Regions from separate parts of the Streptomyces clavifer genome, predicted to be linked through region 2. Evidence: riboswitches for the same ligand, from Rfam matches in the RefSeq annotation. Region 2 holds a riboswitch; the other holds the start of a gene.
What was found. A riboswitch is a leader RNA that binds a small molecule or an ion and turns the genes downstream of it on or off. The one in region 2 is predicted to bind S-adenosylmethionine.
Positions count from the first base shown of each region.

Region 1: linked by a shared signal. The riboswitch ahead of OG927_RS08660 (aminotransferase class V-fold PLP-dependent enzyme) and the one ahead of thrC (threonine synthase) in region 2 are both predicted to bind S-adenosylmethionine.

Region 1 is NZ_CP107793.1:2,022,835-2,027,340, forward strand. Features, by position in the region: gene OG927_RS08650 (rhomboid family intramembrane serine protease) at 165-917, shown strand; gene OG927_RS08655 (Lrp/AsnC family transcriptional regulator) at 914-1,195, shown strand; gene OG927_RS08660 (aminotransferase class V-fold PLP-dependent enzyme) at 1,267-2,643, opposite strand; SAM riboswitch class IV at 2,817-2,934, opposite strand; gene trpD (anthranilate phosphoribosyltransferase) at 3,079-4,143, opposite strand; gene qcrB (cytochrome bc1 complex cytochrome b subunit) at 4,268-4,506, opposite strand, start outside.
Region 2 is NZ_CP107793.1:4,206,675-4,211,180, reverse strand. Features, by position in the region: gene OG927_RS18375 (cold-shock protein) at 114-320, opposite strand; gene OG927_RS18370 (MoaD/ThiS family protein) at 833-1,108, opposite strand; gene thrC (threonine synthase) at 1,137-2,435, opposite strand; SAM riboswitch class I at 2,454-2,581, opposite strand; gene OG927_RS18360 (glucosyl-3-phosphoglycerate synthase) at 2,735-3,685, shown strand; gene OG927_RS18355 (alpha,alpha-trehalose-phosphate synthase (UDP-forming)) at 3,740-4,506, shown strand, end outside.

The DNA of each region.
Region 1 (4,506 bases), 2.2 Mb from region 2:
CGTCCTCTTTCGTCGTTCGTCGAGTCTCGTGGTGCCCAGGTCTTCGATCTCGCGGTGCGCCGTCGAACTGCGGATGTCCTGCGGTAACCCTACGGCCTCGTGCATACCCATGAACACGGCGAGGCGATTCGTCCCGTTCCCTTCGGGTACGTCATGCTCTGCAGGTGATCGATTGGCGGGGAGTCGACTGGCGGGCGCGGGCCAGGGAACTGGGAGCGGCGACCGCACCGGGCGGCGCACCGGTCACCTACGGGCTCATCGCGCTGTGCTGCGTCGTCTTCCTGCTCAGCCCGCTCTCCGGTCTCGCCCCCGTCCGCGGCTCCGCCGACGCCCTGCTCGCCGCGCAGGCCGGGTACTTCGAGCGGTGGGGCGTGATCCCCGGTGAACTCCTGGACGGCTCCGCCCATGCGGCGCTCACGCCGCTGACCGCGCTCTTCGTGCACGGCAGCTGGCTGCACCTGCTCGGCAACATGCTCTTCCTGTACGTGTTCGGCGCGATGGCCGAGGAGCGCATGGGCCATGCCGAGTTCGCGTTCTTCTACGTCTGCTGCGGCTACTTCGCCCTGGTGGTCTACGCGGTCGCGCACTCCGAGTCCGACCAGACCCTGGTGGGCGCGTCGGGGGCGATCTCCGCGGTGCTCGGCGCGTTCCTCCGCCTCTTCCCCCGCACCCGGGTCACCAGCCTCTTCCCCTTCCTCTTCTTCCTGCCGCTGCGCTTCCCCGCCTGGATCGTGCTCGTGTTCTGGTTCGTCCTGCAGTGGCTCGCGGCCCGGGGCGCGGGCAGCGGGCCGGGCGTGGCCTACCTCGCCCATGTGGCGGGCTTCGCCACCGGGTTCCTCTACGCCCGGGTGCGCTTCCGGGGTGGGGTTAGGGTGAAGGCTCCAGCCACGGCCACCGAGGGAGAAAGCAAGCCGTGATCACCGCGATCGTGCTCATCAAAACCAGCGTGGACCGGATTCCCGAGATCGCCGAGGCCATCGCCGCGCTGGACAGCGTCAGCGAGGTCTTCTCGGTCACCGGCACGTACGACCTGATCGCCATGGTCCGGGTGGCCAAGCACGACGATCTGGCCGACGTCATCCCCGGCCGGATCAGCAAGATCCCGGGCGTCGAGGGCACCGACACCCACGTCGCCTTCCGTACGTACTCGCAGCACGACCTCGAGGCGGCCTTCGCCATCGGTCTCGACGCGTAGCACGGCGTACGGCTTCGGCCGGGGACGGGGAGCGCTGCTCCAGTCCCCGGCCGAAGCCGTACGCGGGCCCGTCAGACCTGTGCCGCACCCCGGTCCGGGACGCAGCGCCCGTCCTCCGTGCGGTAGGACCACCGCGCACCGGTGCGCACCAGTTCCCGGACCGCGCCGAGGAACCGCTCGATGTGCTCGTCCGGCGTACCGGCCCCGAAGCTCACCCGGATGGCGTTGAGCGACCGCTCCCCCGGCTCCGCCTCCGGCGCGCCGCACTCGCCCGGCTCCTGCGGCTCGCTGCCCAGCAGCGTCCGGACGAGGGGGTGGGCGCAGAACAGTCCGTCGCGCACCCCGATGCCGTACTCCGCGGAGAGCGCCGCGGCGAAGTGCGAGCTGTTCCAGCCCTCGACGACGAACGAGATGACGCCGACCCGCGGGGCGTCGTCGCCGAACAGGGAGAGCACCCGCACCTCGGGCACCCCCGCCAGCCCTTCGCGGACCCGGGTGACGAGCTGCTGCTCGCGCGCGACCAGCCGGTCGAACCCGGCCTCGGTCAGGGCCCTGCAGGCGGCGGCGATGGAGTAGACGCCGATGACGTTGGGCGATCCCGCCTCGTGCCGGGCGGGCGTGGTGTGCCACTCCACGTCCACGCCGCCGTCGGCGCGCCGGGCGACCTTGCGGGAGGCACCGCCCCCGGCGAGGTACGGCTCCGCGTCCCGCAGCCAGTCGGCCCGGCCCGCGAGGACGCCCGAGCCGAACGGCGCGTACAGCTTGTGGCCGGAGAAGGCGACCCAGTCGACGTCCAGATCCGCGATGTCCACCGGGTGGTGGGGCGCCAGCTGCGCCGCGTCGAGCACGATCCGCGCACCATGGGCGTGGGCCGCGGAGGTCAGCTCCTTGACCGGCCACAGCTCACCGGTCACGTTGGAAGCGCCGGTCACGCAGACGAGCGCCGGCCCGTGGGGGTCGCGGCCGGCCAGCGCACGCTCCAGCGTGGCGACGGCCTCCGCCGGGGTGCGCGGGGCGTCGAGGTACGTCACCCGGGCGTCGCGCCAGGGCAGCAGCGAGGCGTGGTGCTCGGTCTCGAACACGAAGACCTGGCAGTCGGCGGGCAGCGCGGACGCCAGCAGGTTGAGGGAGTCCGTCGTCGAACGGGTGAAGACCACCTGGTCCTCGGGCCGGCAGCCGAGGAAGTCCGCGACCGTCGTGCGGCTGCTCTCGAAGAGGTCGGTGGAGAGCTGCGAGAGGTACCCTGCGCCGCGGTGCACGCTGCCGTAGTACGGGGCGTAGGCGGCCACGTCGTCCCACACCCGCTGGAGGGCCGGGGCGCTCGCCGCGTAGTCGAGGGCGGCATAGGTGACATCGCCGCCGGTCACCAGCGGAACGGTGACATCTGCTCCCAGAACAGGCAGCGGGGCACAAATGGACTGGTCGAGGGCAGCGGTGGAGACAGACATGGCGAACTCCCGTAACAGGCAGGCGAAATCCTCGCGCCGGCGGTACGCGGCAGCACGGGGAAAGGAGAAGAAGGGTGTGCGGAGAAGGGCGAAGAGCCCTATCGCATTCGCTTGCTCACAAGAGGCTCCCTAGGGACCAGGACCCCGGGGGTTGGCATGCACAGATGCCGAGGGGCCCGCGCTTGCCGCAAGCCTCGCTGCCTGCGGCCTGGTCTTCACCCGGGGCACCCCGCCACGGACGGAGGGTTGCCGGACAGCGGGCCGGGGCCGTAGTCGCTGTCACTCATGACCTGCGCAGCATCTTGCCACACCTGCCCGTACGCGCAAGAGCGCAGTCCGCGATCCGGACTGCGCTCTGCTTCGCTTCGCACGCCTCGGGGTCCTTCTGCCCGGATCCGAACGGATCGCGGCACCGGCCCGGCCCCGGCGAAGGGCCTACGCGTTGCTGGCGGCCACCCATCGCTCCAGTGCGCGCTTGGCCGCACCCGAGTCGACCGACTCCGCGGCCCGCGCGATCCCGGCGGCGATCCGCTCGTTCAGCGTGCCCTCGCCCGGGTCGAGGGCGACCAGCGCGGCCGCCGAGTTGAGCAGGACCGCGTCGCGCACCGGACCGGTCTCCCCGTCCAGCAGCCGGCGGGCGACATCCGCGTTGTACGAGGCGTCGGCGCCGCGCAGCGCCTCGACCGGCACCAGCTCCAGGCCGACGTCGCGCGGGTCGAACGACTCCTCGCGCACGCCGCCGTCCCGGACGATCCAGACCCGGGAGGTCGCGGTGGTGGTCAGCTCGTCGAGACCGTCGTCGCCGCGGAAGACGAGTGCCGAGTTCCCCCGGTCGGCGAGCACGCCCGCGACGATGGGCGCCATCCTCAGGTCGGCGACCCCGACGGCCTGGGAACGCACCCGGGCCGGGTTGGTGAGCGGACCGAGGATGTTGAAGGTGGTCTGCGTGCCGAGCTCCTTGCGGGCCCTGGCCGCGTGCCGCAGGGCCGGGTGGAACTTCACGGCGAAGCAGAAGGTGATGCCGGCCTCCTCCGCGACCTCGACCACGCGCTCCGGCGCCAGTTCGAGGCTGACGCCGAGCTTCTCCAGGACGTCGGAGGCACCGCTCGCCGAGGAGGACGCGCGGTTTCCGTGTTTGACGACCTTGGCGCCGGTCCCCGCGATCACGATCGCCGACATGGTGGAGATGTTGACCGTCTTGGCCAGGTCGCCGCCGGTACCCACGATGTCGACGGTGCGGCCAGGCACGTGGATGGTCCGGGCGTGCGCGTACATGGCGTTCACGAGGCCCGTGACCTCGTCGACCGTCTCCCCCTTGGCCCGCAGCGCGACCGCGAACCCCGCGATCTGCACGTCGGTCGCCTCGCCGCTCATGATGCGGTCCATGGCCCACGCGGTGTCCTCGGCGGTCAGGTTCTCGCCGCGCAGGAGCGGGGTCAGCACGCCGGGCCAGGAACGGGCCGCCACGCCTTCGCCGCCGTCCTGGGTCGCCACGTTCATGGTCCGCTCCTGGGGTCCACAGCCGGTAAGGGAACGGTCCCCACCCTATCCAGCCCCGGGGGACAGCGAAGAGCCCCGTCCATCGAATGGACGGGGCTCCTGCTGTGGCGGTCAGCTGAGGTGATCAGTGGTGGCCGTGGCCGCTGGTGATCTCCTTGTACTCCTCGGCGGTGGGCTTGGCGATCTGGTTGTCCTCGCCGTAGTAGCCGCGGCTGAGCCTGGCCCGCAGCTTCTGCACTGCGGAGGGCTTGCGCTCGACACCGTTCTCGTCGACCGTCGGGCCGATCTCGAACGGCTTGTACTGCTCGTGCGCCGTGAGCGTGTGGAGCTGCCCCTGGCTGAGCGGCTCGTGGATCTCGACGA
Region 2 (4,506 bases):
CTCCGTCGGTGGACAACCGGGAGGGGCGCACACACGCACGAAGGGCCCGTCCCCCTCTTCGGAGGTACGGGCCCTGCGTGTGTGAGTGGTGTCGTCGGCCGACCGCGCCGAGCTCAGCCGACGGCGAGCTTGACCATGTCCGCCTGCGGCCCCTTCTGGCCCTGCGAGATCTCGAATTCAACTCGCTGACCCTCTTCGAGGGTGCGGTATCCGTCCATCTGGATCGCGCTGTAGTGGACGAAGACATCCGCACCACCGTCGACCGCGATGAAGCCGTACCCCTTCTCCGCGTTGAACCACTTGACGGTGCCCTGAGCCATAGCCTTACTCCCCTATTACTGGCCCTTGCGCAGGTCCGCACTTCGCGGGCCCGGGTCAGAAGTCACCCTCCGACAGGAGAGGGTGGCGTGCGCCGGAACGCGTCGACCGCGGCCGAATGTATCCGCCCAACTGCCCTCTGCAACAGGTCAATCGGACGAGAATTCTGGGCATGGCCGAATGCCCGGATAGGGGGAACCGTGGATGTTCCGGGGCAAGTCGGGCCTGACAAAGGCCACTTATGCCTCAAGGGGTTCACGCACTTTGGCTGCTTCTTATCGCGACCGGGCGCATTCTCATATGCGGGCGGCGCGGGCAGCTGAGGGGGCTTCCCCAACTGTACCCCGCTCAATCCTGCAGAATTGCCCCCTCCGCTTCTCTCGCGGAGGGGGCAATGATGTTCACGCAATGGAGCCGATGGAGTCGACGGAGCCGGCGGGACCCCGGGCCCCTGCCTCGCACACGACGGCCGGACCCACGTCCGTCAGCGGCCCGGCGCGGGCCCGCCCGGCGGTCAGCCTCCGGCGACGGCCGGAATGATCGAGATGCCGGCGCCGTCCGGGGTGGCGGCCTCCAGGCCGCCCTCGAAGCGCACGTCGTCGTCGTTGACGTACACGTTCACGAAGCGGCGCAGCTTGCCCTGGTCGTCCAGGACGCGGGCCGCGATGCCCGGGTGGTCCTTCTCCAGCGACTCGATGACCTCCGAGAGGATCGCGCCCTCCGCCGGGACCTCGGCCTGACCGCCCGTGTAGGTGCGGAGAATGGTGGGGATACGGACCTTGACGCTCATGTGGGTGCCTTCCTTCGGTCTCGGGTGGTCAGTTGGCGGCGGCGAGGCCCGCGGCGCGGAACGCCTCCAGGCTGGGCCGGATCGTCGCCGCCACGCCGGTCGTCGGGGCGACGGCGTCCAGCGTCTTCAGCCCGTCACCGGTGTTCAGGACGACGGTGGTCAGCGTCGGGTCGAGCAGACCGGCCTCGATCAGCTTCTGCGTCACGCCGACCGTCACACCGCCCGCGGTCTCCGCGAAGATGCCCTCGGTGCGGGCCAGCAGCTTGATCGCGTCGACGACCTGCTCGTCGTTCACGTCCTCCACGGCACCGCCGGTGCGCCGGGCGATGTCCAGGACGTACGGGCCGTCGGCCGGGTTCCCGATGGCGAGGGACTTGGCGATCGTGTTCGGCTTCTGCGGCCGGACGACGTCGTGGCCGGCCTTGAAGGCGGCGGAGACCGGGGAGCAGCCCTCGGCCTGCGCGCCGAAGATCTTGTACGGCCTGTCCTCGACCAGGCCGAGCTTGATCAGCTCCTGGAGGCCCTTGTCGATCTTCGTGAGCTGCGATCCGGACGCGATCGGGATGACGAGCTGGTCGGGCAGCCGCCAGCCGAGCTGCTCGCAGATCTCGTACGCCAGGGTCTTGGAACCCTCGCCGTAGTACGGCCGCAGGTTGACGTTGACGAAGCCCCAGCCCTCGCCGAGCGGGTCTCCGATGAGCTCGGAGCAGAAGCGGTTGACGTCGTCGTAATTGCCCTCGATGCCGACCAGCTCACCGCCGTACACCGCGGCCATGACGACCTTGCCCTGCTCCAGGTCGTGCGGGATGAACACGCAGGAGCGGAAGCCGGCGCGGGCCGCGGCGGCACCCACCGCACCGGCGAGGTTGCCGGTGGAGGAGCAGGAGAGGGTGGTGAATCCGAAGGCGCGGGCGGCCTCGACGGCGATCGCGACGACGCGGTCCTTGAAGGAGTGCGTCGGGTTGCCGGAGTCGTCCTTGACGTACAGGCCGCCGGTGACGCCCAGCTCACGGGCGAGGTTGTCGGCCTTGACCAGCTTCGTGAAGCCGGGGTTGATGTTGGGCTTGTCCGCGACGTCCGAGGGGACCGGCAGCAGCGGCGCGTAGCGCCAGATGTTGTCCGGGCCTTCGGCGATGCGCTTCTTCAGCTCTTCGGGCGAGCCGCTCGGCAGGTCGTACGCCACCTCGAGCGGCCCGAAACAGGACGCACAGGCGAAAATGGGGCCGAGCTCGAAACGTTCGCTGCATTCGCGGCAGGAAAGCGCTACGGCGGGACCGAGGTCCACGGCGGAGGAATTGTTGTTTGTTGCAACTGTCTGCACGGCCATGATGGCGGAGGCCCTTTCTCCTCATCTTCCTCGCGACGTATTTCGCCACAAGACGGAATTGGCACCTTCCCCACCGTGACCTCGCGGTCGGCAGGAGGGTTGCCGGGACTTCAACGGGCCGTTCCCTCAGTCCCTCTGGATGAGCGCTGTGGCACCGGATCATGGATCCGGGCATTTATTCGCGGACCGACCCCGACATGCGAGGGCCATCCGCGTTGTTCAAGACTGTAACCGAAGCCCCGGGCGATGGAGATAGTCGTCCGCACCGCGAGATGGATCACATACAGGGAGTATCGACCGTGCTGGAAGAGGTGGAACGCTGGCTGAGCAGGCGTTCCTGGTCAGCCGCCGACCGCCCGCTCGACCGGCTCACGGCCGCCCGGGCGAGGGATCCGCACCGTGCGAGCGTGAGTGTCGTGCTGCCCGCGCTGAACGAGGAGGCGACGGTCGGCGCGATCGTCGCGGAGATCAGGCGCGAGCTCATGGAGAAGGTCCGGCTCGTCGACGAGCTGGTCGTGATCGACTCCGGTTCCACCGACGCCACCGCCGAGGTGGCCCGGCGGGCGGGCGCCCGCGTCGTGCACCGGGACGCAATCCTCCCCTCGCTGCCCGCCGTCCCGGGCAAGGGCGAGGTGCTGTGGCGGTCACTGCTGGTGACCGGCGGGGAGATCGTCTGCTTCATCGACGCGGACCTCAGGGACTTCTCCGCCGACTTCGTCTCCGGGATCGTCGGCCCGCTGCTGACCGACCCCGAGGTGGACTTCGTCAAGGCCATGTACGACCGGCCGCTGGGAGACACCGCGGGCCAGGGCGGCCGGGTCACCGAGCTGGTGGCGCGTCCGCTGCTCAACCTGCACTGGCCGCAGCTGGCCGGCTTCGTCCAGCCGCTCGGCGGCGAGTACGCGGTACGCCGCTCCCTGCTGGAACGGCTGCCCTTCCCGGTCGGTTACGGAGTGGAGCTGGGTCTGCTCGTCGACGCCCTGCACACGGTGGGCCTGGACGCACTGGCCCAGGTCGACGTCGGCGTACGCAAGCACCGCCACCAGGACGGGCAGGCGCTCGGCCGGATGGCCGCGGCGATCTACCGCACCGCGCAACTGCGGCTGTCCCGTGGGCATCTGGTGCGGCCCTCCCTCACCCAGTTCGAGCGGGGCGCGAACGGCTTCGTACCGCGCACCCACGCGGTGGACACGGAGGAACGGCCGCCGATGCGGGAGGTCGCGGAGTACGCGTCCCGCCGCGCGGCGTAGCAAGACGGCCGGCGTCACGTTTGGCGGGTCCCCGGACGGGCTAGGTTCGGTTACATGGTCTCCGAGCACGCTGCCCAGGTCCTCGTCGCTTCCAACCGCGGCCCGGTGTCGTACGCGCTGCGTGAGGACGGCTCGCTCGACTCGAAACGCGGCGGGGGCGGGCTCGTGTCCGGCCTCAGCGCCGTCGAGGACAAGCTGTGGGTGTGCGCGGCCCTGGGCGACGGCGACCGCGAGGCGGTCCGGCGCGGCGTCTCCGAGCCCGGCGTCCGGATGCTCGACATCGACGCCGGGGTCCACGCCGACGCGTACAACGGCATCGCGAACTCGGTGCTGTGGTTCGTGCACCACATGATCTACCAGACGCCGGTGGAGCCCGTCTTCGACGCGGAGTTCCGCCGGCAGTGGGCCTCCTTCGAGGCCTACAACCGGGCCTTCGCCGAGGCGCTCGCCGAGGAGGCCGGCGTCGGCGCGGCGGTCCTGGTGCAGGACTACCACCTCTCACTCGTCCCGGGCATCCTCCGCGAGCTCCGCCCCGACCTGCGGATCGGGCACTTCTCGCACACCCCGTGGGCGCCCGTCGACTACTTCCGGCTGCTGCCCGACGACATCGGCGAGCAGCTGCTGCGCGGCATCCTGGGCGCCGACCGGGCGGCCTTCCTGACCCGGCGCTGGGCGGACGCGTTCATCGGCTGCTGTACGGAGATCCTCGGCGGCACCGGCCGCACCCGGGTCGGGGTGCACGGGCTGGGCGCCGACGCGGACTTCCTGCGCCGCCGCTCGCGCGAGGCGGACGTGGACGAGCGGATGGAGACGCTGCGGGG